2 regions of the Noviherbaspirillum agri genome follow, and region 1 is predicted to be linked to the other one. Evidence: predicted binding sites of a transcription regulator. Region 1 holds the regulator's gene; the other holds the start of a gene.
What was found. Region 1 encodes FliA, which starts transcription of late flagellar genes. Its sites were predicted from a motif close to CTAAAGTTTNNNNNNNNNNNGCCGNTA; they were not measured.

Region 1 (10,970 bases):
CCTTGTAATTCGGCGTGTCCGCATTGGCGATGTTCGACGCGAGCGTCTGCTGGCGCTCCGCGCGCAAGCGCAGCGCCGTCTGCTGGAAACGTAACGCTTCGTCAAGTTTTCCGATCATGACTCTCTCCGGGATTCACCGGTTCCTGGCCAAAGGCGGACCGATGAGGGATTAATGTAGGCTCGATCATACGGAGGCAAAAGTCACGCCTATCGGAAGAGAAGACCATAAAACTATCCCCTGTTTATCCTTTTGATTTACACGACGGCCATTAACATGGAGCCTGCAATTAATCCCGCTGCCGCCCATGAAGATTTCCCGCCACCTGCTGTTTGCCGCACTGTGCACGCTGGGTTCTGCCACCATCGCGCAGACAGCACAGACGCCCCGGCAGGATCCGGCAGTGCTGCGCTACGCCGTGCAGCAATTCCTGAAGGTGCAGACCGCCGGCCTGCCCGGCGAGGTCAACCTGAAGGTCGGCCAGATCGATGCGCGGACCAGCCTCCCTGCCTGCCCGGCTCCGGAACCTTTTCTGCCAAACGGAAGTCGGTTGTGGGGCAAGACTACGGTCGGCGTGCGTTGCACGGCCCCCTCTCCCTGGACGATTTATGTCGCAGCCACGGTGCAGGTGGTCGCGGACTACCTTGTCACGGCGGCTCCGCTTGCCCAAGGGCAGATGGTCGGGCCGAACGATCTCGCGAAAATCAAGGGCGATCTGACAACATTGCCGGTAGGGATCATTACCGATACGTCGCAGGCGGTCGGCAGGACAATGTCCATTTCGCTGCCGGCAGGGACGCCGTTGCGCAACGATGCGCTGCGCAGCGTACAGGCGGTGCAACAGGGACAGACGGTGCGCGTGACATCGACCGGCCCGGGATTTACCGTCTCGGCAGAAGCACGGGCGCTGAACAATGCAGCCGAAGGCCAGGTGGCACAGGCAAGGACGGCTTCCGGCCAGGTCGTGAGCGGCGTGGCCCGGGCCGGCGGGATCATCGACGTGACGTATTAGTACACGCCCCACTAATTTTTCTTGTTTTCGGGACTTGCTGCTAAAGTTTGTGAGAATTGCGTCGATAAGAACTATGACAAGAGGTAAAAGACCGGCGCCAGCCGCTATCCGAGAAGGAAAATGCCGTGAAAATCGATGACTCCCTGAAAAAAGCCGCAGGCCTGAACGTTGGCGCCACGCCGACCCGCCCCGGCAAGAGTGCCGAAAAGGCCACTACCGTCGAGAAGGCTCCGGCCGGATCCGACAATGTCCACCTGTCGTCGAAATTACAGTCGCTGACCCAAATGGGCGGCAACAGCGTGTTCGATGCGAAGAAAGTGGAAGAAATCAAGGCTGCGATCGCAGAAGGCCGCTTCCATGTCGACCCTGAAAAAGTCGCCAACGGCCTGCTCGATACGGTCAATGACCTGATTCATACACGCAAGGCTTAACAGTAATGCAAAACTTCGGTAACGCCCCGGCGGACAGCCTCGGCGAAGAGCTCAAGGCAGGCAATGTCCTGCTGCAATTGCTCCAGCAGGAACAGGAACATCTGATCAACGCCGATCTCGAAGCGCTGAACAGGCTTACCGAAGAAAAGGCAAAAGTCGTCGCGCACATGACGGAACTGGCGCAGCAGCGCCACCGTGCACTCGGCGCCAGCGGGTTCGAGGGCGGAGAATCCGGCATGCAGGCATGGCTGAACAGCCGTACCTCCTCCCCGGCGACAGAAAAGAGTTGGAAAGACCTGCTGGATGTGGCCCGGCAGGCAAAGGAACTGAACCGCACCAACGGCCTGCTGATCGGCCAGCATATGGCGCGCAACCAGGCTGCACTGAACGTGCTGCAAGGCGCCCCGGACAGCGGCACGATGTACGGCCCGAACGGCCAGTCCACCGCGCAGTCGAGTAGCCGCCGGCTGGTTGTCGGTTAGATAATCGAGATTTCCATGGAAAACCGGCCGATGGCCGGTTTTTTTATGACTGCGTGCCGCTGGATGAATGCGCGCCGCAGTATTCCGTCTTCTCCCGAGGGGGCGCCCGGACGCGGCCAACAAGTAGAAGTCTTAACTTTTCCCGTCAGCCGCCACTTCGACCGGCAGCACAGGCGGAACCGCCGGCAGCGCCGGCAATGGGCCGACCGGCACTTCTGTTGTCACTTCCGGCAGGCTGGAAAGGATCATCACCGAGACCCGGCGATTGCGCAGCCGCCCTTCGGCTGTCTCGTTCGTGTCCACGGGCTGCGTCGGGCCATGTCCTACGGCGGTCAGGCGGCTTTCCGAGACGCCATTATCGATAAACAGGCGGACCACGGTCGAGGCGCGCACTGCCGATAATTCCCAGTTGGACGGAAAAAGCACATTGCGTATCGGTACGCTGTCGGTGTGGCCTTCGACCTGGATCTCGTGGTCGTCGTCCTTCAGCACCTGGGCCACTGCGGTCAACACCTGGGTACTCTGTTCGGACAGGCTGGCATTGCCAGGTGCAAACAGCACGCTGGCATTGATTTCGACATTCACGCCGCGGCTGGTCTGGGTCACACGAACCTTGCCCTGCTCCACCAGCGGCGCCATCACGGCCAGGATATCGCGCGCCACGCGCGTGAGCCTGTCCTTCTCACGGCGCAATGCTTCCGCGTTGCGCTGCGCGGCAGGCGTAATCCGCGGCACTTGTGCCAACGGCGGTACGACGGGCGGCGCCTCCAAACGGATCGGCGCGACCGGTGCCTTGCCAAAGGCATTCATCAGTGCATTGGACAGGACGCGGTATTTGCCCTCGTTGATGGAGGACAGCGCATACATGACGACGAAAAAGGCGAACAGCAGCGTGATGAAGTCGGCATAGGACACCAGCCACCGCTCATGGTTGTCTTCTTCTTCCTCGTAGCGTTTTCGGGCCATGGATGCGGTTCGGGTGAGAGCGTCGCGCTGTTGCAGCCTACGGCTTGTATGCCAGCATGCGCTCCTGGATCACGCGCGCGTTGTCGCCGTTGGCGATGCTGCAGAAAATATCGGTCAGCATCTCGCGCCGGCGCACTTCGTCGGCAACGACCGCCTTCAGCTTGTTGGAAATCGGCAGGAAGACAAGGTTGGCGAGGCCGACGCCATATACGGTCGCAACGAACGCGACAGCGATACCGCCGCCGAGTTTTGCCGGGTCGGACAAATTCTCCATCACATGGATCAGCCCGAGCACCGCACCAAGAATCCCGACCGTGGGCGCATAGCCGCCGGCCGCCTCCCAGATCTTCAGCGCCTGCCGCTCGCGACGCTCATAGGTGGTGATATCCACCTCGAGAATTTCGCGGATCTTGTAGGGGTCGATGCCGTCGACGACCAGCCGCAATCCCTTGGCCGTAAATTCTTCCTGTACCTGTTCCATGTGGCGTTCCAGGCTCAGCAAGCCTTCGCGCCGCGCAGTGGAGCTCCAGAGGGTGATGTCCTGCGACAGTGTCAGCCCCTTGTCCGCCGGCGGCAGGAAGACGTCGCGCAGCATGATCAATCCGCGCGTGAAGTTTGCCGCGCCGCTTTGCAGCAGCACCGCGCCCAGCGTGCCGACGACGACAATGACAAACGCCGCCGGCTGCACCAGCGAGCTGATGTGCCCGCCCTCCAGCGCCTGCCCGACGACGACGCCAGCCAGCGCCAGCGCCAGCCCGGCTAGGCTAGCCCAGTCCATAGTTGCTCCCTCAGTCTTGCGCGCATGCGTGCAATCGCCTGACTATGCAGCTGGCACACGCGTGATTCGGAGACGCCCATCACGGCGCCGATCTCTTTCAGGTTCATTTCCTGCTCGTAGTACAGACCCATCAGGATCTTCTCCCGCTCCGGCAAGGCCTCGATCGCCTCGATCACCGCCTGGCGGAAACCGCCGTTCATCAATGCCTGCAGCGGGTCGCTGACCAGATCGACGCAGTAGCGGTCGAGGAAATGGTCGTTTTCGTCCTTCTCGTGGAAATCCTCGTAATACACCAGCTGGTGGCCGGCGCCTTCATCGAGCATCTGCTGGTATTCCGTCAGCGAGAGTTTCAGTTCCTTCGCGATCTCCGCTTCCTTCGGTGGACGACCGAGGCGCTGCTGCACCGCGTTCATCGCCACCTCGATCTTGCGCATGTTCTGGCGCACGCTGCGCGGCAGCCAGTCGCTTCCGCGCAATTCGTCGAGCATCGCGCCGCGGATGCGCTGCACCGCATAGGTCTCGAACTGCGCGCCGTGGTTTTCCTCGTAGCGGCTGACTGCATCCAGCAAGCCGATCATGCCGGCCTGGATCAGGTCGTCCACCTCCACGCTCGGCGGCAGCTTGGCTTTCATCTGGTGCGCCAGCTTCTTCACCAGCGGCGCATGTTCTTCCAGCAGCAGGTTTTTGTCTGATTTTCCGCTAACGGTATACATATTCGAAAGAATTCCCGGAAGCCGGTATCGGCCTCCTGCGCAGAAAATCCACGTAATGCGGGCCGGCCATGCTATCCGGCCACGGCAGCCTCGGCGACGACGAAGCGCTCCGCGAGTTGCCGGAACGCGACCGACGCACCGGCCAGCGGGAAAGCATCGACCACGGCACGCCCGAGGTGCATCGCACGCTTCGTATGTTCGTCCGCAGGCACGGAGCCCACGGAATTGATCCGCACTGCGAGGTAGCGGTTGGCCACCTGCGCCATGTTCTGGTACACGACCCTGGCTTCTTTCTCCGACGCGCCCGTGACCAGCAGGTTGAACGGACGGCGTCCCAGCTTGCCGTTCAGGCGCTTGATGATCGCGTAGGCTTCCTTGATCGACGTCGGGCTGTTGGAGACCTGCACCACAATGTCACCGTCGGCGAGCGACGAGATCGGGAAGCCGTCATCCTTGTCCAGCTCCGCATCAACCACAACGATGTCGGCGCGGGTGGCCAGCACATCGAATGCATCGTGCAATCCGCGGGCCTGTTCACCAGTCATGTCGAGGCGCTGCGCATTGCGCTTGAGCGCGGCGATGGAGAAGCCCTGCGGCATCGACACCATCACGTCATCCAGCGAGCGCTCGCGACGCGCGACCTGCAGCAGCGTCGAGCCGCGCGACACATTCATGCGCGTGGATACGCCTTCCGACGCGAGGCATGCATCCAGCAAGAGCACGTCACGGCCGCCCTGCGCCATGGATGCGCCGAGGTTGACCAGCATGGCATTCTTCTCTTCGCCGGATGCGGCCGACAGGAAAGTAATCACGCGCGGCTTGGGGCCGGCGAGCATGCGGCGCAGGCCTTCGGCCTGGTCGAAGTCAAAACTAGCCAAGTGCCACCTCACGCAGTTTCTTGTCATTCATTGCATGCGCGGTATTGCCGATTACCAGCGGCAGCTCCTCGTCCTGATACTGGAACGGCGCGGTTTCACGCTTGAGTTTGAAGGCGCGGTCGATCAGGTAATGCTGGTTCGGCACATGCAGGTCTTCCGGCACGCGCTGGCCATTGGCGACATAGAACATGCGCAGCTTCTGGCGAATCACGACGTCGAGCACATTGCCCACCGTCGCCGCCTCGTCCAGCTTGGTCATGATGCAGCCGGCGAGCCCGCCGCCCATGTAGGAGCGCACCACTTCGTTGAGGGTCTCGCCGGTGGATGTGGCGGACATGCACAGCAGGCGCTTGACCTTGCTGCCGCTGCCCGACAGCATCGCGATCTGTTCCGCAACCATCTTGTCGCGCTGACCCATGCCGACAGTGTCAATCAGCACGGTATGCTTGTTCTTCAGTTCATCGAGCGCAATGCGCAGGTCGGTTTCGTCCTTCACCGAATGCACCATGACGCCGAGGATCTTGCCGTAGATGCGCAGCTGCTCATAGCCGCCGATACGATAGCCATCGGTGGTGATCAGCGCGAGCTTGCCGGCGCCGTGCCGCATCACGCAGCGCGCTGCAAGCTTCGCCGTGGTGGTTGTCTTGCCAACGCCGGTCGGGCCGACCAGCGCGTAGACGCCGCCCTGCTCCAGGATCTCGTTCTCGTTGCTGATCACGTTCAGGTTACGGGCGAGGACGGACTTGACCCAGGCCATGCCGGCTTCGGGCTTCTCGCTCTTGGGCAGGTTCTGCGTCAGGTAGCGTGCAAGGCTGGCGGAAAAACCGGCCGACAGGAGTTCGCGCATGACGGCCGCCTTTGCAGGTTCGCGCTTCTGCTGCGTGCTCCATGCAATCTCGGCCAGTTGCGACTCCAGCATGCCACGCATGGAGCGCAGTTCGGACATCACGACTTTCAGCTCCGCGGCCGCCTGCTCTTTCGGTTGCTCGATCGGCTGCTCAATCGGCGCCGCGGGAGCACGAACGGCGGCGTGCGCCGCCGGCAGGCTGGATACCTGGTCCGGTTCCGGTGCGCGCCTCGCGCCGAGCGCTGCCAGCGTCGATTCGGAGCGAACCGGCTTTTCGATCACCGGTTCGGCCAGTGCCGACATGTCCTCGGGCGCAAGGGCGAGGATCTCGACCATACCGTTGATGGTTCTGTTGGAAAGGATCACCGCATCGGGTCCGAGCGCTTCGCGCACCAGGCGCCACGCCTCACGCGACGTGTTTGCAGTGAATTTTCTTACGTTCATGCTTGGCCTCCAACTAGGCTGGTAACTCTAATCGTTTTGGAATCGGGAAGTTCTGCGTGCGACAGCACCTTCAATTGCGGCAGCGTGCGACGCAGGAAGCGTGCGAGCAAGGTACGCAGCGGCCCCGGCACCAGGAGCACCGGCGTTACACCGAGTTGCTCCTGCTTGCGCGTTGCCTGTTCAGCTTGCAATGCAATCGTGTCGGCAAGGCCGGGCTCGATGCCGGCACCATCCGGACCGCTCGCCTGCAGCGCCTGCATCAGGATGCGCTCGAGGCGGCTGTCGAGGGTAATCACCGACAGCTCGTTGGCTGACGGGAAAATCTGCTGCACGATGGCACGGCCGAGTGCTATGCGGACGAGTGCGGTGAGTTCGTTCGGATCCTGCTGCTGCGGCGCGTACTCGGAGAGCGTCTCGATGATGGTGCGCATGTCGCGGATGTGGACACCTTCGGCCAGCAGGTTCTGCAAGACCTTCTGCAGCGTCGACAACGGCAGCAGTTTCGGCACAAGGTCTTCCACCAGCTTCGGCGATTCCTTGCCGAGATGGTCGAGAAGCTGCTGCACTTCCTGGCGGCCGAGCAATTCTGCTGCATGTGTCGTGATCAGGTGATTCAGGTGCGTGGCAATCACGGTACCGGCATCGACGACGGTATAGCCCATCGCTTGCGCCTGGTCGCGCAGGCCGGCATCGATCCAGGTTGCCGGCAGGCCGAAGGCCGGATCGGTGGTGACCGTGCCGGGCAGGTTGCCGCTCACCATGCCCGGATTGATGGCGAGGAACTGGCCGACATAGGCTTCGCCGAAACCGACTTCGACGCCCTTGAGCGTGATGCGGTAGGCGGCGGGTTTCAGTTCGAGGTTGTCGCGGATGTGCACGGGCGGCGACAGGAAACCCACTTCCTGCGCAAACTTCTTGCGGATGCCCTTGATCCGGCGCAGCAATTCGCCGTTCTGCCCCTTGTCCACCAGCGGGATCAGGCGATAGCCGACTTCGAGCCCGAGCGTGTCCACCGGGACGATATCCTGCCAGGTGGCTTCTTCCACTTCCGGCGCTGCCATTGCCAGCTCCGGCTCCGGTGCCGGCGCTTGCTGCGCAATGCGGGCTCGCTTCTTGAGCATGTAGCCGCCGCCGCACAGGGCGCCGCCCAGCAGCAGGAAGGCGATATGCGGCATGCCCGGGATCAGGCCCATGCCGCCGATGATACCGCCGGTGATGTAGAGCACTTCAGGTTTGGCAAACAGCTGATTGATCAGCTGTCCGCCGATGTCATGCTCGCTGGCCACGCGCGACACGACGACGCCGGCCGCAGTGGAAATGATCAGGGAAGGAATCTGTGCAACGAGGCCGTCGCCGATGGCCAGCAGCGTGTAGTTCTTCATCGCGGCATCGAAGGCCATTTCATGCTGCACCATGCCGACGATCAGGCCGCCGAAGACGTTGATGATGGTGACAAGAATGCCGGCGATGGCATCGCCGCGCACGTATTTGCTTGCACCGTCCATCGCGCCGTAGAACTCGGCTTCCTGCGCCACTTCGGTACGGCGGCGGCGGGCTTCCTGTTCGCCGATCATGCCGGCATTCAGGTCGGCGTCGATCGCCATCTGCTTGCCGGGCATCGCATCGAGGGCGAAACGCGCACCGACTTCGGCGATACGGCCGGCACCCTTGGTCACCACGACGAAGTTGATGATGGTAAGGATGACAAACACCACGATACCGACAGCGTAGTTGCCGCCGATGAGGAAGTGGCCGAACGCCTCGATCACCTTGCCGGCCGCGTCAGGCCCGCTATGTCCCTCGGTCAGCACCACGCGGGTGGACGCAACGTTGAGCGACAGGCGCAGCATCGTCGACACCAGCAGCACGATCGGGAATGCCATGAAGTCCAGCGGCTTGACCGTATACAGGCTGGTCAACAGCACAATGATGGACAGCGCGATGTTGAAGCTGAAGAAGAGATCGAGCACAAATGCCGGCAGCGGCAACACCATCATTGCCAGCATCATGATGATGAGGATCGGCGCCGCCAGCGCCTTGGTGGATTGTCCGGATAGCCAGGATGGCAAAGTCAGACTGTTCATTACATCAACCTAGTGTTCGCGTTGTTTGCGCTGTTTGCGTTGTTGGCATCGTTCGCTTGCGCAGCAGCGTTCAAGGGATCCATTTCCGGCGGCACGTCGAGGTCTGCGGGAACAACGGGGCGCATCCCGCCATGCTTGCCGTAGGCACGCAACTGGAATACGTAGGCAAGCACTTCGGCAACCGCGGTGTACAGCGCAGACGGAATCTCATCACCCAGCTCGGTGTGACGGTACAGCGCACGCGCCAGCGGCGGCGCTTCCAGCAAGGCCACATTGTGTTCGGCGGCGAGCTCGCGGATCTTGGCAGCGACTTCGTCGGTGCCCTTGGCGACCACGGTCGGCGCACGCATCTTGCCCTCGGTGTACTTCAGCGCGACCGCATAGTGCGTCGGGTTGGTCACCACGACGTCAGCGGTCGGCACCTCGGACATCATGCGGCGGCGTGCCATTTCCCGCTGCATCTGGCGGATGCGCGCCTTGATCTGCGGGTCGCCGTCGCTTTCCTTGGATTCCTGGCGCAGCTCCTCGCGCGACATCTTCAGCTTGTTGGCGTAATGCCATAACTGGTAGGGCACATCGATCATCGCGATGACCACGAGGCCGCAGACGATGGCAATGAAGCCGGTCAGCAGCAGCCTGCCGAGATGCGCACCGCCCGCCTGCAGCGGCTCGGCGCTCAGGCCGAGCATCGCCTCGATGTCACTGGAAATGACCATCCATGCAATCGAGCCGACCAGGATCGACTTGCCAATGGCCTTGATGAGTTCTACCAGGGAGCGCATGGAGAACATGTTGCCCAGGCCGCTCAGCGGATTCAGGCGTGCGAAGTTCGGCGTGAGTGCCTTGGTGCTGAACAGCCAGCCGCCGATCAGCATCGGCGAGCCAATCGCGACCAGGATCAGGATTGCAGCCAGCGGCGCAAGGCCGATCAGCACGTCCCCCAAGGTAGGCGCGAGACGCATCAGCAGGAGATTGAAATCAAAGATCTGATCGCGTTCGAGCGAAAGGCCCGAGGCGAGCATGTGATTGAGGCGACGGATAAGTCCCTCGCCGGTGAACCAGAGGCCGAGGCCGGCGGCAAGCAGGATCGTACAGGTGGCAAGCTCCCGCGAGCGGGGAATGTCGCCCTCCTCGCGCGCTTGCTCCAGCCTCTTGGGTGACGCTGGTTCTGTTTTTTCGAGATCACTGCCTTCGGCCATTGCCGACTCCTATGTCGCCGCCACACTGCGCTCCGGATGACGCTTTGGGGGCTAATAGGAAGGATTATTCGCGAAATAACAGAATGACTATCCCGTGAATAAGTGAGGAAACCCCCCGCTATTCAGAAGTGCGAAGCGGGGGAAGTGCGGTGTGGTAGGGACGGGCGTAGTGTGGAACTGCAGGAACTACAGCTTCAGTGCCTGCGCCCAGGCAAGCGCAGACATTTGCGCTTCGTTCACCTGGTTCGCACCGATGCACAGCGATGTCGCCATCGACTCGATGTCGGGCGAGTTCAGTTCGCACGCTTCTGCCAGTGCCAGGAACGGGCCGTAGATACCTTCACGCGACAGGAGCGCCTGGGTTACCGACTCGGACAACTGGATCTTCTCCAGCACGTCTTCCATCGGCACGCCGAGCAGCTTGTCCAGCAGCGAGAACATGCCGGCAACAAACAGATTTTCTGCCTCGTTCTTCGGCAGGAAAGTATTGCCAAGAAGCTCGGCAAATCGTCCGCGAATGACCGCTGTCTGCATCAGCACCGGCGAGTAGCCGCTGGTGGTCGATGTGGCAAGCAGCAGCGCAAGCCAGCGGTACAGCGGGGAATAGCCAAGCATCGTCACTGCATGCTTGAGCGACTGGATCTCGCAGCCGAGGCCGAAGCCGGCCGAATTAATGTAGCGCAGCAGCTTGTAGGACAGCGCCGCATCGCGCTTGAGCACGCTTTCGAGCTGTCGCACGTCTGCATTCTTGCGCACCATGTCCATCAACTGCAGGATCATGGCCTGCGCGGGGTTGAGGTCATGCGAACGGTTGCCCGGGCGCGGCGTCAGGTGCAGGTTGCCGACAAAGGAATACAGGCCGAGCTGCGCACACACATCATAGGCCTGCCAGTTTTCGACATTGCGCGCGATCATGTGCACGGAAGACTGGTTCAGGCTGCGGAACAACTGCACCTGGGTCGCGAAATCCTGCGCGTTGATCGGCACCTCGATATGCGTCACATGCTGCAGCATGCCGCGATCCAGTGTCGCGAGGTTGATGCCACGCAGCGAAATGCCATAGCCTCTTGCGCGGGCAGCACGAATCACCTCGACCGTATCAGCGTCGGACAGATCGGGCTCGCGCAATGCAAACACG
Region 2 (10,970 bases), on a different contig from region 1:
GGTGGAGGAACGGATCGCGCCGGTCGGCAGTTCCTGGTTCTCATTACGCAGTGCATTGATCACCTGGTCGATGCCGATCCCGAGGGCTTCCATTTCGCCCGGCTTCACATAGATCTGCACCTCGCGCTTGACGCCGCCAACCAGCGTGACGGAACCCACGCCGCGCACATTCTCCAGGCGCTTCTTCACGACCTGATCGGCAATCGTCGTCAGTTCACGCAGATCACGCTGCCTTGTCCCTGCATCATTGGTGACGGAAATCGCAAGGATAGGGCGGTCAGCTGGGTCGTAGCGCATGACGCGCGGTTCCTTGACCTCCTTGCGGAACACGGTTTTCACCATCGCGACTTTTTCGCGCACATCCTGTGCCGCCTGCGACGGGTCGATCGTCAGGTCGAACTCGATGATGACGACTGAACTGCCTTCGTACGAGCGGGAAAACAGGTTCTTGATGCCGTTGATCGTGTTGACCGCTTCCTCCACCTTGCGCGTGATGTCGGACTCCACCGTCTCGGGCGATGCGCCGGGATAATCGGTTTGCACCACGACCACCGGGAAAGTGACGTCCGGGAACTGATCGACCTGGAGGCGCTGGTAGGAGAACAGCCCGAGCACGACGAACGCCACCATCATCATGGTGGCGAGGACCGGGTTGCCGATACTGATGCGGGTAAACCACATGGAGGATGTCTCTCGGGTACGGTGTTGTTATTCTGAGGCGGCGGTGCGCATTGCCTTGGGCGCGCCTGCAGCGACGGGATTGGCGGTTTGCGCGAACTTCACTGCAGTCCCGACGCGCAGGGTGCCGAGATTCGCGCGTACGATCTGGGCGCCGTTGTCCAGCCCCTGGACGATCTCGACGGCACCACCCTCGCCGTCGTCACCGCCTACGCCGAGCGTCACCTGCTTCTGCACCAGCTTGCCGTTCTCGATCGCGTAGACATAGGTATTGCCGGCATCGGTGCGGATCGCCGCTTGCGGCACCGTCAGCACACCAGCCTTTTTTGCCATCGTCAGTTGCGCTTCGCCGAACATGCCGACCCGCAGCACGCCTTCCGGGTTGTCGATCTGGATATAGGTCATGATCGAGCGCGAACCCGCCTGGGTGGCAGGATTGATGCGGACGACCTTGCCCGTCAGCGGCTGCGGGATGCCTTCCACTTTGACGCGCACCTCCTGGCCGAGCGCAACCTGCATGATGTCCGCTGCCGGCACGGCGGCTTCCATTTCCATCTGGCTGAGGTCGACGACATCGAGCAGCCGGTTGTCTACCGAGACCTTCTCGCCCGGCTGGACGCTGCGGCTGCTGATCAGGCCAGATATCGGCGCGCGGATCACCGTGTCCGCCAATGCCTTCTGCGCCACATCGAGTGCGCCGCGAGCAGAGTCCACGTTCGCGCGTGCGATGCTGTACTGGCTCTCCGCGTTGTCGAATGCGGTCTTGGAGATGAACCCCTTGTCGAGCAATGCCTTGTTGTTGTCGCGTGTCTTGGTGGCGATGTCGAGCTGGCCGCGTGCCGCCAGCAGCGCGCCTTGTGCCTGGTCGACGCGCGCCTGGTAATCGCTGGTATCCATGCGGATGAGGATCTGGCCGGCCTTGACGGCTTCGCCTTCGCGGACCAGCACCTCGCGCACTTCGCCTGCGACCCTGGCCTTGACGCTGGCCTGGTTCACCGCGCGTAGCGAGCCGGACAAGGGGAGCAACTGGCGCAGATCGCGTGCCTTTACTAGCGTCACGTCGCTTGTCAGGAATTCCATCGCGACCGGTGCTTTCGGTGCGGCTGCAATGGATGCCGCCGCGCGCTGATTTTGTTTTTTCAGCACGGCACCTGCAATGGCCCCCAGCAGCAGGACGATGGTGAGAGTGATCCAGAAAGATCGGCGTTTGAGCATTGCGTTCTTATCCTTTTTGCGCCGTGGCGTCGTGGTTCAGCAAGCCATGCAGGAACAGGTCAATAAACGTATTGAGGAATTGTTCGGGGTCCACCGGCTCGGCGGTGCAGCTGTTGAAGGTGTGCTTCCAGACCATCAGCATGATTACCGGCGAGCAGACGGACTGGACGGTATCGTGCACGTTGATATTGCGGAATTCACCACGCTCGATGCCGCGCTCGAGCATGCGCCTGATCATCGCCGTACCGCGCACGATGACCTCGTCATGATAGAACTGTGTCACTTCCGGAAAGTTGGAGGACTCGGCCACCATCAGTTTGGTGATGCCGGACAGCTTTGTGTTGCCGATGCGTTCCCACCAGCCAAGGAGAATCTCGCGGAAGAGTTCGATGGACGAGCCTTCGAAGGTTTCGACGATGCCTTCCGCTTCGCCAAGCAACGGCACCATGTTTTCGCGGACGACGGCCTTGAACAGTTCTTCCTTGTTGGTGAAATAGAGATAAAGTGTGCCCTTGGAAACGCCTGCGCGCGCCGCTACATCGTCGAGGCGGGTCGCTGCATAACCGCGCTCGACAAACAGGTCGAGGGCTGCGGCGAGCAATTCTTGCGGGCGCGCATCCTTGCGCCTTTCCCAGCGCGGTTTCTTGAAGGGGCAGCTCATGGGCATAGGGATGGAAAATAACTTACTGACGAGTCAGTAATATAAGCGCCTATATCCATAGCGTCAAGCAAGGAAACAGCGGGTTGCAAACGCGCTCCGGCGGGTCCTCTAAAAACGGAAAAAGTTGCGTTCGGCATCGCCAGTAGAATGACGGGGTACGCACCTATTCTTCCGGTGTTATGCGTTTATCAAAGAAGTGGGGGCAGCTTGCAGGCTCAGGAAGAGTCCCCGAGCATCATGACGTTGCTGGTAGCGGCAGCCTCGCATCTCCTTTGATTTCTACCCGGCGCTAAGCGGCGCCCCTCTTACCAAGCCAGACCTTGCGTTATGAATAAAAAACCTTCCTGCCGACCTGATTGCGGTGCCTGCTGCATCGCGCCCTCGATTTCGTCCGCGATCCCCGGCATGCCGAATGGGAAACCTGCCGGCGTCCGTTGTATTCAGTTAAATGACTTGAACCAGTGCATGATCTTCGGCAAACCAGAGCGCCCTGTCGTATGTCAAAGTCTGCAGGCGTCGGCCGAGATGTGTGGTTCCAACCGGGAATACGCCCTGCAGTATCTGGCCCGCCTCGACGCCCTGACCTCGGCACAGTAAGGAGAAACGATGAGAAGACGATATGCCTCGTTCGTCATGTTGTTCATGGCGGTCCTGCTCGCATCCTGCGCGTCCTTGCTCGGGTCGCGGGAGATGGAAATTCCGCTGGCACGTTTGCAGGAATCGATTGCCAACCGGTTCCCCTTCAATAACCGCTTTCTCGAACTGCTGGATGTGCGCGTCACCAATCCCAGGGTCGCGCTGCAGCCGGATACCAATCGCATCGTGACGACGATGGATGCGTCCGTGGCGCCGCCATTCATGAACCGTTCTTGGAATGGCAACTTTGCGGTGTCCGGGCTATTGCGCTTTGATCCGGCGCGCAATGCGCTGGTGCTGGCCGAGCCGCGTGTCGAACAGTTCGCCGTCAATGGGCTCGACCCGTTATATGCCAACCAGATTGCCAAGGTGGGCAGCCTGCTCGCCGAGCAATTGCTGAAGGATGCGCCGCTGTACACCTTCCAGCCGGATGACCTGCGTTTTTCCGGCACGCGCTTCAATCCGACCAAAATCACGACGCGCCCCAACAGTCTCGTGGTAACCTTTGAGCCCGCACGATAGCAGAACCCGTTTTCTGTACCGACCCGCTCGGCGTCACTTCCGGCGGGTTTTTTATTGATAATCCAACTGATAACAATCAACTCGTACATGGATGTTACGCTCGCGCTCAAGGCGCTCATCATGGGAATCGTCGAAGGTCTGACGGAGTTTCTCCCGATTTCCTCCACTGGGCATCTGATCCTTGCCGGAAGCCTGCTTAACTTCACCGGCGAAAAAGTCAAAGTCTTTGAGATCGCGATCCAGGCGGGCGCCATGCTCGCGGTGTGCTGGGAGTACCGGGTCAAGATCGCCAGCGTCCTGAGCGGATTGTTCAGCGATGCAAAGGCACAGCGGTTTGCCGCCAATCTGGTCATTGCCTTCCTGCCTGCAGCCACACTGGGTTTTCTATTCAACAAGACGATCAAGGAAGAATTGTTTTCGCCGGTGCCCGTGGCGCTCGCATTCATTGCCGGCGGCCTGGTGATTCTGTGGATCGAAAAGAGAAACCGCATGCGCCCCGCCGCAGTACGTGTCGATTCCGTCGATGACATGACGGCTCTCGACGCATTGAAGGTTGGCTGCGCACAGGCATTTGCATTGATTCCTGGAACAAGCCGGTCCGGCGCGACGATCATCGGTGCCATGATGTTTGGCCTGTCACGCAAGGCGGCGACCGAGTTTTCCTTCTTCCTGGCCATTCCTACCTTGTTCGGTGCAACCATCTACTCGGTGTACAAGGAACGTGCGCTGCTGACGGCGGCCGACCTGCCCTGGTTCGGCATCGGCGCGGTTTCTGCCTTCTTCTCCGCATTCCTTTGCGTGCGCTGGCTGCTGCGTTACATCAGCACGCATGATTTCACCCTGTTCGCGTGGTACCGCATTGTGTTCGGGATTATCGTACTCATCACCGCCTATGGCGGCTGGGTGAACTGGGTGGAATAGAAGCGCAGCCTATGAATCAGGCAGGATCGGATCGTGCGTTGCACGTTCTGCAAACAGTGTTCGGTTATCCCGCATTTCGGGGACAGCAGGCCGACATTGTGAATCACGTCGCCAGGGGCGGCGATGCATTGGTGCTGATGCCGACCGGCGGCGGGAAGTCGCTGTGTTACCAGATTCCTGCCTTGCTGCGCGACGGTGTTGGCGTCGTCGTGTCGCCACTGATCGCACTGATGCAGGACCAGGTCGATGCGCTGGCCGAACTCGGCGTGCGCGCGGCCTTCCTCAACTCCACCCAGACCTTCGACGAAGCGATGCGCACCGAGCGTCGTGTGCGCAACGGGGAGCTGGATCTCGTGTATGTCGCGCCCGAGCGCTTGATGACGCCGCGCTGCCTCGAATTGCTGGATGCGTCGAAGATCGCACTGTTTGCGATTGACGAGGCGCATTGCGTGTCGCAATGGGGGCACGACTTCCGGCCGGAATACATCAAGCTGTCGGTCCTGCATGAGCGCTTCCCCAACGTGCCGCGCATTGCGCTGACGGCGACCGCAGACCCACAGACTCGTGCAGAAATCGCGCATCGCCTGCAGCTCGACGATGCGATGCAATTTGTGTCGTCTTTCGACCGGCCGAATATCCGTTACCAGATCGTCGAAAAGACGAATGGCCGCAAGCAAGTGCTGGACTTTATTCGCGAAGAACATCCGGGCGACGCCGGCATCGTCTATTGCCTGTCCCGCAAAAAAGTCGAGGAGACCGCGGCGTTCCTGAACGAGCATGGTGTGACGGCGCTGCCTTATCATGCCGGGATGGATATCGCGACGCGCACCGCGAACCAGGCCCGCTTTCTGCGCGAGGAGTCGCTGGTGATGGTGGCGACGATTGCGTTCGGCATGGGCATCGACAAGCCGGATGTGCGGTTCGTCGCACATCTCGACCTGCCAAAAAGCATCGAAGGCTATTACCAGGAGACCGGGCGTGCCGGCCGTGACGGCGCACCGGCCGATGCCTGGATGGCGTATGGTCTGCAGGACGTCGTGCAGCAGCGGCGCATGATTGATGAATCCGAAGCGGACGAGAATTTCAAGCGTGTGCAGGGCGCCAAGCTCGATGCCATGCTTGGGCTTTGCGAGACATTGAATTGCCGCCGCGTCCGATTGCTCGATTACTTCGGGCAGGCATCGGGCCCCTGCGGCAACTGCGACATCTGCCTCAATCCACCGGTCTCCTATGACGGTTCGGTCCAGATGCAGAAGCTGCTGTCGACCATCTATCGTGTCGACCAGCGATTCGGCGCGGGCCATGTGATCGATGTGCTGCGCGGGATCGAATCAGAAAAAATCAAGCAATGGCGGCACGAGAAGCTGTCCACCTTCGGCATCGGCAGCAACACCGGCGACGCGGAATGGCGAGCGATTCTGCGCCAGGCGATCGCGCTGGGATTGGTGATTGTCGACCATGATGCCTACGGCTCGCTGAAGCTCTCAGAGGCGGCGCGCCCGGTGTTGCGCGGAGAGCGCAAGGTACAGCTGAGGCAATACCAGAAACCGGTCAAGAAGAAGCGCGAGAGCGCCAGAGCAAGAGGCTATGTCGAAAGCGATCTGTCGACGGAAGAGCAGGCGATATTCGAAAAGCTGCGCTGGTGGCGCGTCGAGACCGCGCGCAAGCACAATGTACCTGCATACGTCATCTTCCATGATGCGACGATGCGGGAGATCGCAAAGACGAAGCCAGCTTCGCTCGACGATCTTCGCAACGTGTCCGGCGTGGGCGAGAAAAAACTGGAAACCTACGGCGAAGAGATTGTGTCCCTGATCGCCGCCATGACGTAACGCAAAACGCTACCGTTTGGTGAACACCAGATCCCACACACCATGGCCGAGCCGCAGGCCGCGGTTCTCGAATTTCGTCACCGGCCGATAATCCGGGCGAGGCGCATATCCATCGACGGTATTTTTCAGCGCGGGCTCATCGCTCAGTACCTGCAGCATCTGCTCCGCATAGTCCTGCCAGTCGGTCGCACAGTGCAGATAGCCGCCGGGCGCAAGGCGCGACACCAGCAGGTTCACGAAGGGTGGCTGGATCAGCCGGCGCTTATTGTGCCGTGCCTTGTGCCATGGATCGGGGAAGAATACATGCACGCCTGCGAGAGAATCCGGCGCAATCATGTGGGTGACGACTTCGACAGCGTCATGCTGGATGATGCGCAGGTTTGTCAGCTCCTGTTCGCCGATCAGCTTGAGCAGGCTGCCGACGCCCGGTGTGTGGACCTCGACACCGACGAAATTCTTGCCTGGCATCGCCGCCGCAATCTTTGCCGTGGTGTCGCCCATGCCGAACCCGATTTCCAGTACGGTCGGCGCGTGGCGCCCGAATGCGGCATCGAAATCGAACTGCTGCTTCACATACGAAATGCAGTAATGCGGGCCGAGTGTGTCGATGGCCTTGGCCTGTGCGGTGGACAGCCTGCCGGCGCGCGTCACGAAACTGCGGATGCGGCGCTCGGTCGGGTCATACAACATGGCCCTGCCATTATTCTCGTCGGAGTGGTTGTCGGACATATCGGACATGCGCGAACAGTGGAAGATGTGCAAATAAAAAAGGCACCTGACGGTGCCTGATCGACCTGGAGCGGGTGAAGGGAATCGAACCCTCGTCGTAAGCTTGGGAAGCTTCTGCTCTACCATTGAGCTACACCCGCGAAACGCGCATTGTACGCTGGATTGAAGCACGCTTGCAAATTGGTAGAGCATGCAAAGCGCGACCCTGCATGGCGCACCGCGCCTAGTGTTAGCGCGTGCCGGGTGCGGGCTCCGAGCCCATGCAATCGTGTGTTGGCGGATTTGTTCGCTGCCCTTGTTCGCTGCGTGTGCCGTCTTCCAAGTATGCGAATCCTTTTCCTCCCTATATCTTGTGGTTGCTGTTGCCGCCTTGCTGCAGTTTTGCGAAAAAAGGCCGCTTCTTACCTCGTTCTGTTACTATCAATCAACAAAAAACGCTATTTCTTGCTGTTTCGGACCGTAGAAAGCTACAAGGCGTTCTCATCATTAACCCTTGTCGGGAGCGGTGGTCATGGAGGAGTCGGGATCTCGTGCGTTGTCACTTTCCCTCAGCGAGGTGAGCGGCGAAGTGCTGGCCAGGTTCACGCCCGCGCTCGGCATGCCGGCGCCGGATCTGGCAGCGATCAAGGAGGCCATGGCCGAACAAGGCTGGAGCCACTTCTTTCTGGATGAGCCGGCCGTTGCCGACTTTATCCTCCACTGCCGCACCGCAGAAGAACCGATGGAAAAGTGCATCGGCGCACGCCGCGACGGTGAATTTTCCCTTGTGGTTGACAATGACCGGATGACTGCGTGGCTCACGTTGTTGCCTCCTAAGGGCGGCAAAGCCGTCGCGCGTGAAGAGTTTGACGCGGCACTGCGCGAACAGGATGTAATCTACGGCGTGCTCACGCGTGAAATCGATGCGGCCTTCGAGGTGGGGTACTGCGAACGCAAGGAGATAGCGCGCGGCGCACCGGCCACGAAAGGCGAGCCGACCCGCTTCGAAAGCCTCTTCGACCACAAGGACGACCCGACGGATAGCGATGAGCGTGAGCGCATCAGATATGCCGACCTCAGCCATCTCTTGCTGGTCGAACCGGGCGACAAACTGATGCGCCGCATTCCGCCCGCGCCTGGAAGCGACGGCACGGACATCCACGGCAAGTGCGTCCCTGCAGACGCGGTTCCCGATATTCCATTCAAAAGCGGCTTGCAGGGGGCAGAGCCCGACAAGGATGACCTCAACCTGTTGGTGGCGACGCTGGGTGGCCAGCCCATCCTGTTCGACACTGGTGTGGCGGTCAATCCCGTGATCGAGGTGGAGGACGTGGATCTCGGCACGGGCAGCATCAAGTTCGAAGGAACCTTGCGCGTTCGGGGCGACGTTAAGGCAGGCATGCGGATCAAGGTGGCGGGCGATGTCATCGTTAACGGCATGGTGGAGGCGGCGGAAATCACTGCCGGCGGCAACGTGGCGGTGAAGGGGGGGATCGTCGGCCATGTCGATGTACGACCCGGGTCCCGGTCCTTGCCGGAGACGACGGCAAGGATTATCTGTGGCGGATCCGTGCAGGCGCTGTTCATGGAGAGTTGCCATGTCGAGGCCGACAAATCCATCCTGGTGTATCGCAGTGCCCGACAGTGCGAGCTGATCGCAGGTGAGGAAATCGTCGCCGGCAAGGATGGCGCGAAGACGGGGCAGATCATCGGTGGAAGGTCGCAGGCAACGCTCAGGGTTGCGGCCGGTTCGCTTGGTGCAAGCTCCGGAGTAAAGACCTGCGTGCGTGTCGGCTTTGACCCTTATCTTGAAAAGCAAATTGCGGACAAGGAACACGATTTCACGCATCGCTGCGAGGAGGTGGATCGTGTCATCAAGCTGCTCGAGTACTTCAGGCAGAACCCGAAGAAGGGCGAGGGAGGTGTTGCCGCAAAAGTCGAGGCGACTCGCCAGCAGCTGCTTGCCAGCATTGCCGGAATTACGGAGGAATTGAAGGCGCTACGCGCTAAAGAGCAGCTGGCGGAGCAGGCGCGCGTGGAAGTGGGCAGTGAGATCCACGATGGCGTGGAGGTGCAGATCGCCCAGCATATGTGGCAGGCGTCGGAAGACCAGGGTGGGGGCACGCTGCGGTTGCAGGATGGCTATATCGAACTTCAGCGATAACTGGCATGCGGCGGTCGAACAGGATGCTGACGACTGTGACTGACGGCTATGACTACCGGCTATGACTGCCGGATCTCCTGCCCGGCGACTTCAACACGGTTGCGCCCTTTTGCCTTGGCGAGATAGAGCGCACGGTCGGCATCGGACAGCAGGACATCAATCGGCAGCGATCCGTTCATTGTGACGGCCACGCCGATGCTGACCGTATAGTGCGGTAGATCTCCGGACTGCTGCGCAATGCTGGTGCAAATGCGCTCTGCCACGGCCCGCGCCTCGTCGCAGTCGGTTTCCGGCAACAGCGCGACAAATTCCTCGCCGCCATAACGACCTATTGAATCGTGCTTCCGCAGCAGGCTTTTGGTGCGGCGGACAAAATCAACAATCACCCGGTCGCCGACGACATGGCCGTAGCGGTCATTGACGGACTTGAAGTAGTCGAGGTCGAACATCAATAGCGCCAGCGGCCGATGATGTCGCTGACTGCGTGCCATCTCCTTTTTCAGTAATTCGATAAAGGCGCCACGCGCGAAGGCGTCGGTGAGATGGTCGTGCGAGGCGATGAATTCCAGGGCGGTGCGCAAGCGTTCATTCGCCAGCATCATGGCGCCCAGGGTGATCGCAAGCACCGAGAACGCGAGTGCGGCCAGATAGATTTTCTGCGACAGCGTCGTGCCGAGCACGCTGTCGGTGGCGTCCAGTTGCAGAATCAGCGTCAGTGCGCGGCCACCGGACACGACGGCAATCGATGCGAAGACCAGGCAGGTGAACCGGCCCGCAAGCGTCTGGCCGCTGGTCTTGTACACAAGTACTGTGGACGCGATGAAGAGCAGCGTATCGACCGTCGTGACCAGCATGGCCCGGGCGGGATAGCTGTCGTCGACATAAGTAAACCAGCCGACGTGGGCAATCACTCCTGCCAGCACTGCCGCCAGTGCGGGGTGGTGTGTCGGCATGCCGGCGAAATCACGAAATCCTGCATAGAAGGACATGATGCCGCCTACCAGCATGGCGTTGGCGAGTACGACAGAAAAGAGGGGCGGGATGACGCCGGTCAGTCCAAACAGCGCACTTGCGATGACCATCCCGAGCAAGCCTCGGCTCCAGAACACCAGACCGCCGATGGTCGGCGGAAAACTGCGCCGCAGCATGAACAGAATGGCTGAGCACAGCAGGCCGAGCAAACCGGCAACAAAAATCAGGGAACGTGGATCGAGTTCAGCCAAGGTGCATTTCTCCTTGTCCGACTATAGCAAGCATTCGGCAAGTATCGCCAAGAGTTGTTACTCGGAAATTGTTGGCGCACCGATTGCCAAAGAGTGGTAGGCAAGCCGCCGCAAAACCGGCACATACGCCCGGATTGCGGCGAGGCGGAGCAAGAACTGGCTATCTTTTCGTGCGAACAGTGCTCAGATTCCGCCCATGCACAAGTACTTCATCTCCAGGTATTCCTCGATACCGTATTTCGAGCCTTCCCGCCCGAGCCCGGACTGCTTGACGCCGCCGAACGGGCCGACTTCATTGGAGATGATCCCGGTATTGATGCCGACCATCCCGTATTCCAGCTTTTCCGCTACGCGCCACACGCGGCCGATGTCGCGTGAGTAGAAGTAGCTCGCCAGGCCGAACTCGGTGT

Region 2: ACYVIA_RS03420 (DUF342 domain-containing protein) is a predicted target of FliA. The motif match lies at 7,568-7,594, and genes of this name have one in related genera.

Annotation. Positions count from the first base shown of each region.
Region 1 is NZ_BAAGWA010000001.1:96,683-107,652, reverse strand. It holds gene flgB (flagellar basal body rod protein FlgB) at 1-118, opposite strand, end outside; gene flgA (flagellar basal body P-ring formation chaperone FlgA) at 306-1,010, shown strand; gene flgM (flagellar biosynthesis anti-sigma factor FlgM) at 1,136-1,441, shown strand; gene ACYVIA_RS00500 (flagella synthesis protein FlgN) at 1,447-1,923, shown strand; gene motD (flagellar motor protein MotD) at 2,056-2,889, opposite strand; gene ACYVIA_RS00490 (flagellar motor protein) at 2,927-3,667, opposite strand; gene ACYVIA_RS00485 (RNA polymerase sigma factor FliA) at 3,649-4,380, opposite strand; gene ACYVIA_RS00480 (MinD/ParA family ATP-binding protein) at 4,452-5,258, opposite strand; gene flhF (flagellar biosynthesis protein FlhF) at 5,251-6,549, opposite strand; gene flhA (flagellar biosynthesis protein FlhA) at 6,546-8,633, opposite strand; gene flhB (flagellar biosynthesis protein FlhB) at 8,633-9,832, opposite strand; gene ACYVIA_RS00460 (EAL and HDOD domain-containing protein) at 10,019-10,970, opposite strand, start outside.
Region 2 is NZ_BAAGWA010000002.1:147,816-158,785, reverse strand. It holds gene ACYVIA_RS03465 (efflux RND transporter permease subunit) at 1-681, opposite strand, end outside; gene ACYVIA_RS03460 (efflux RND transporter periplasmic adaptor subunit) at 709-1,893, opposite strand; gene ACYVIA_RS03455 (TetR family transcriptional regulator) at 1,901-2,554, opposite strand; gene ACYVIA_RS03450 (YkgJ family cysteine cluster protein) at 2,882-3,151, shown strand; gene ACYVIA_RS03445 (DUF1439 domain-containing protein) at 3,161-3,712, shown strand; gene ACYVIA_RS03440 (undecaprenyl-diphosphate phosphatase) at 3,800-4,633, shown strand; gene recQ (DNA helicase RecQ) at 4,645-6,465, shown strand; gene trmB (tRNA (guanosine(46)-N7)-methyltransferase TrmB) at 6,475-7,194, opposite strand; tRNA gene ACYVIA_RS03425 (tRNA-Gly) at 7,261-7,334, opposite strand; gene ACYVIA_RS03420 (DUF342 domain-containing protein) at 7,730-9,337, shown strand; gene ACYVIA_RS03415 (GGDEF domain-containing protein) at 9,397-10,560, opposite strand; gene ACYVIA_RS03410 (NAD-dependent succinate-semialdehyde dehydrogenase) at 10,744-10,970, opposite strand, start outside.